Regions from separate parts of the Blautia sp. JLR.GB0024 genome, predicted to be linked through region 2. Evidence: a T-box and tRNA genes for the amino acid it is inferred to sense, from the RefSeq annotation. Region 2 holds a T-box; the other holds one or more tRNA genes.
What was found. A T-box is a leader RNA that pairs with one kind of tRNA and senses whether it is charged. The one in region 2 lies ahead of thrS (threonine--tRNA ligase), so its partner is inferred to be a tRNA-Thr.
Positions count from the first base shown of each region.

Region 1: it has a tRNA-Thr gene. The T-box ahead of thrS (threonine--tRNA ligase) is inferred to sense a tRNA for this amino acid. The anticodon was not compared.

Region 1 covers NZ_JBANBF010000006.1:138,418-140,620, forward strand. Annotated here, with positions in the region: gene V8Q34_RS15330 (ABC transporter ATP-binding protein) at 1-635, opposite strand, end outside; tRNA gene V8Q34_RS15335 (tRNA-Thr) at 908-980, opposite strand; gene V8Q34_RS15340 (Zn-finger containing protein) at 1,027-1,434, opposite strand; gene bilS (flavodoxin family protein BilS) at 1,440-1,964, opposite strand; gene V8Q34_RS15350 (oxidoreductase) at 2,047-2,203, opposite strand, start outside.
Region 2 covers NZ_JBANBF010000018.1:60,537-62,739, reverse strand. Annotated here, with positions in the region: gene sigG (RNA polymerase sporulation sigma factor SigG) at 13-792, shown strand; T-box leader at 905-1,099, shown strand; gene thrS (threonine--tRNA ligase) at 1,159-2,203, shown strand, end outside.

The DNA.
Region 1 (2,203 bases), on a different contig from region 2:
GTTATGTACAGGAAGGTAATGCCCAGCTTCTTCTGAAGCCGCTTCAGCTCTGTCTGCATAGCCCTTCTGAGCTTCAGATCAAGGGCGCCCAGAGGCTCATCCAAAAGCAGGAGTTTTGGGCTGTTGATCAGGGAGCGGGCAATGGCAACCCTCTGCTTCTGCCCGCCTGACAGTTCTGATGGCATACGCTTTTCATAGCCGGAGAGCTGAACCAGATCCAGCATTTTCTTTACTTTTTCCCTGATTTCATTTTTTGGAACCTTACGGATTCTCAGGCCATAGCCGATGTTTGCCTCCACATTCATATGGGGAAACAGGGCATAATTCTGAAACACTGTATTCACATCCCTCTGATGGGGCTCCAGCATGGTCACATCCCGGCCTTCCAGAATCACCTGGCCTTTGTCCGGCATTTCCAGCCCGGCAATGATACGCAGAGTTGTGGTTTTTCCGCAGCCGGAAGCGCCTAAGAATGTGATGAATTCTCCTCTTTCTATCGAAAGGTCAATATCTTTGAGCACGTCTGTGGTCCCGAAGCTCTTGCTTATCCCCTTAAGTTCCAGTAACGTCTCTTTTCCCGCATCTGCCACTGCAGAATCCGCGGGAGTTTCTTGCAGGTGTCGTATATCGTTCATGTAGTGTCCTTTTCTAATCTTAACATTGTTATTTGTTAAACTATCTCTGGTATATAATGGCACAAATGTTCGGCGTTGTCAATTCCCGGCGGGCAATTCAGATGTATTTTATCCATTTTATTCTCTGTTATTAAAATATCGGCTGGCTGTGAGCAGTATTGGCGAATGTGTAACCCGCTGAAAAACAAAGAAAGCGTAAAGTCCTGCTATAGGACCTTGCGCTTTTAGCTCTGAAAAGACAAAGAATCCCGCATATCTGCGGGATTCTGAAAAGCTGGAAATGAGACTCGAACTCACGACCCCTTCATTACGAGTGAAGTGCTCTACCGACTGAGCTATTCCAGCTTGTGTTTCACACACAAGTGATATTATACACGATTTTGAGAAAATTTCAACTATTTTTTACAAATTCTGTCCCACATTTTGGACAGCGCACGCTTACCTTGCCTTTTCCCTTCGGAATACGAATCTTCTGCTTGCAGTTTGGGCAGGAATAAATGTGGTAATCCTTTCTCTGCTGCTGGATATATTTTTTCTGTCCGAAAAAATGGCGTACCTTGTTTTCCACAGCCAGATACTTCTGATTCTCAGCATAACGTTTCGTGAGATTTCTTGAAAACATTCTGATGTAAATAAAAACGATCAGCAGAATCTCCCAGGAAGTCAGCAGCATGGAAACATATCCATTTCTGATGAACATATTGATGACAGCACAGACCAGAAGTACGATCAGCATAAACTGGTTCAGCCTGTCTGTGCCGTAGCGTCCTGCCATAAACCTTGCAAATTTTTCTTTCATGATTCTTAATTCCCATCCTTCTCTAATGATTCATATATTTTGCTCACAAACTGTGCCGCATGCTCCAGATCATCCATATCAGGATGCAGCATGGCCATATCAAAATTCCGTATCATGGTGTCAATCTGCCTGTCATTATCCCCGTTTCTCATACGGTTGTATTTTTCCCTGACCTGAATCGGCATCTTGCCCTGGCAGATAAATGCGCCTAGATATTCATTGTCATCCTCTATGAAAACCCGGATGTTCTCCTCAATCTTCTTAAAATACTCCGGGCTTTCTCCCATTCCGCAGGTGCCGAACAATGCGATCTTCTTTCCCTGCAGGGAGCCCAGATAATCCAGAACTTCTACGCTGGCGCTTCCTCTGTCTGTCCAGAAACCGATAAAATAAATGTCCGCCATATCATAGTCTGTCTGCCCGTCCAGCCGGGCAATGTCCTTATCCGAGCCCGGAACTGCTGCAAATATGGCCTTTGCCAGCTTTTCCGTGTTGCCCGTTCTGCTCTTATACAATACCTGCGTCTTCATGTGGTATCATCCTCTCTCATTTTTACGATATATTAATAATAGCACGATGACAGACAAATAGATATTTCCTGACTCTTAAAAATTATAAATTGTCTATAAATTCCTTTTTTCTTCTCAGATTTTTCTTAAGGACTTTTCTGCCGGCACAGGTTTCCGGATTCTCGCACCACAGACAGCGCCTGCAGTGCAGACATTTTCCTGTATCCCGGCCTTCTCTGGCATCTTTAGCCCAATTATAA
Region 2 (2,203 bases):
AGGATTCTTGCAATGGCACTTAATAAAGTTGAAATATGCGGTGTGAACACTTCCAAACTCCCTGTACTTACCAATGAAGAGAAAGACATTCTGTTCGAGCGGATCAAAAAGGGAGATACGGAAGCCAGAGAATTATATATCAAGGGAAATTTGAGGCTGGTGCTCAGTATCATCAAACGCTTCTCCGCCAGCAACGAAAATGTAGATGATCTCTTCCAGATTGGCTGCATTGGGCTGATGAAGGCCATTGACAATTTCGACACGACACTGAACGTGAAATTTTCTACTTATGCGGTTCCCATGATCATCGGTGAGATCCGCAGGTATCTGCGCGACAACAACTCTATCCGGGTCAGCCGTTCTCTCCGGGATACAGCGTACAAAGCCATCTATGCCAAAGAAAATTACGTCAAGAAAAATCTCAAAGAGCCCACCATCAATGAGATTGCCGAGGAGATCGGCATTGAAAAAGAAGACATTGTCTATGCCCTGGATGCCATCCAAAGCCCGGTCAGCCTCTACGAACCTGTATACACAGAGGGCGGGGATACCCTGTATGTTATGGATCAGATCAGTGATAAAAAGAACAGAGAGGAAAACTGGATCGAGGATCTGTCCCTGAAGGAGGCCATGAAACGCCTGGATGACAGGGAAAAACACATTATCGAAATGCGTTTCTACGAAGGAAAAACCCAGATGGAGGTTGCCCGGGAAATCGGCATCTCCCAGGCTCAGGTCAGCCGTCTGGAAAAGCACGCGCTGAAAAACATGAAAAACTATCTCCGTCCCTGAAAATCCTCACGCTCCTGACTTGACATTCACGCCCATAGATGATATGCTAAACACCAATTCAGAATGTATCCGCCGCCTTTCAACAGGTCTGCCGCTGCATTCTGCCATATGATCCAACGCGTAGACAGGAAGAGTAAAATGTCTATCCATGCAGAGAGGAATGCATACGGTGTGAGCATTCTATGGGGAAACATTTGAAGACCACCCTGGAGCGGCTTTAATAAAGTCCGGCCGACACCGTTATCGTCTGAATGAGTGGTATTTGCAAAAAGGGTGGAACCGCGGTATCTTGTTTATCGTCCCTGAACAGTCTTAGGATTGTTCAGGGTTTTTTTATTTAATCAATTACTCATGGAGGAAAAAAGAATGAAGATCACATTAAAAGACGGCTCCGTAAAAGAATATACGGAATCCAAATCAGTCATTGACATTGCCTTTGACATAAGCGAAGGACTGGCACGGGCTGCCTGCGCAGGCCAGGTGGACGGTCAGATCGTGGATTTAAGAACTGTCATCCACAAGGACTGCAGCCTGAACATTCTCACAGCCAGAGATCCGGAAGGACTTCGTGTTGTCCGCCATACCTGCTCCCATGTACTGGCTGAAGCTGTCAGACATCTGTTTCCCAATGCCAAACTGGCAATCGGGCCGGCAATCGACACCGGCTTCTACTATGACTTTGAGGCAGAACCATTTTCCAGAGAGGACCTTGACCAACTGGAAAAAGAGATGAAACGGATCATCAAGAAAGGAAACAAACTCGAACGCTTCACGCTCCCAAGAGAGGAGGCCATTCGCCTCATGACAGAAAAAGAAGAACCCTACAAAGTGGAACTGATCACAGACCTTCCCGCAGATGCTGAGATTTCCTTCTACTCCCAGGGAGATTTCGTTGATCTGTGCGCAGGACCTCATCTTATGAACACAAAAGGCATCAAAGCGTTTAAACTGACCTCCTCCTCAGGTGCTTACTGGAGAGGGGATTCCAGCAAACCCATGCTGCAGAGAATATACGGCAGCGCCTTTTCCACAAAGGATGAGCTGAACGAATATCTCCAGCACTTGGAAGAGATCAAAAAACGTGACCACAACAAGCTTGGACGTGAAATGGAATTATTCACCACCGTTGATGTGATCGGACAGGGCCTTCCCCTGCTGATGCCAAAAGGCGCTAAGATCATCCAGACACTCCAGAGATGGATCGAGGATGAGGAGGACAACAATTGGGGCTATATCCGTACCAAAACACCCCTCATGGCCAAAAGTGACTTATACAAGATATCCGGTCACTGGGACCACTACAAGGACGGCATGTTTGTTCTGGGAGATGAGGAGACAGACAAAGAAGTGTTTGCTCTGCGCCCCATGACCTGCCCCTTCCAGTATTATGTATATAAATCCAGACAGCGCT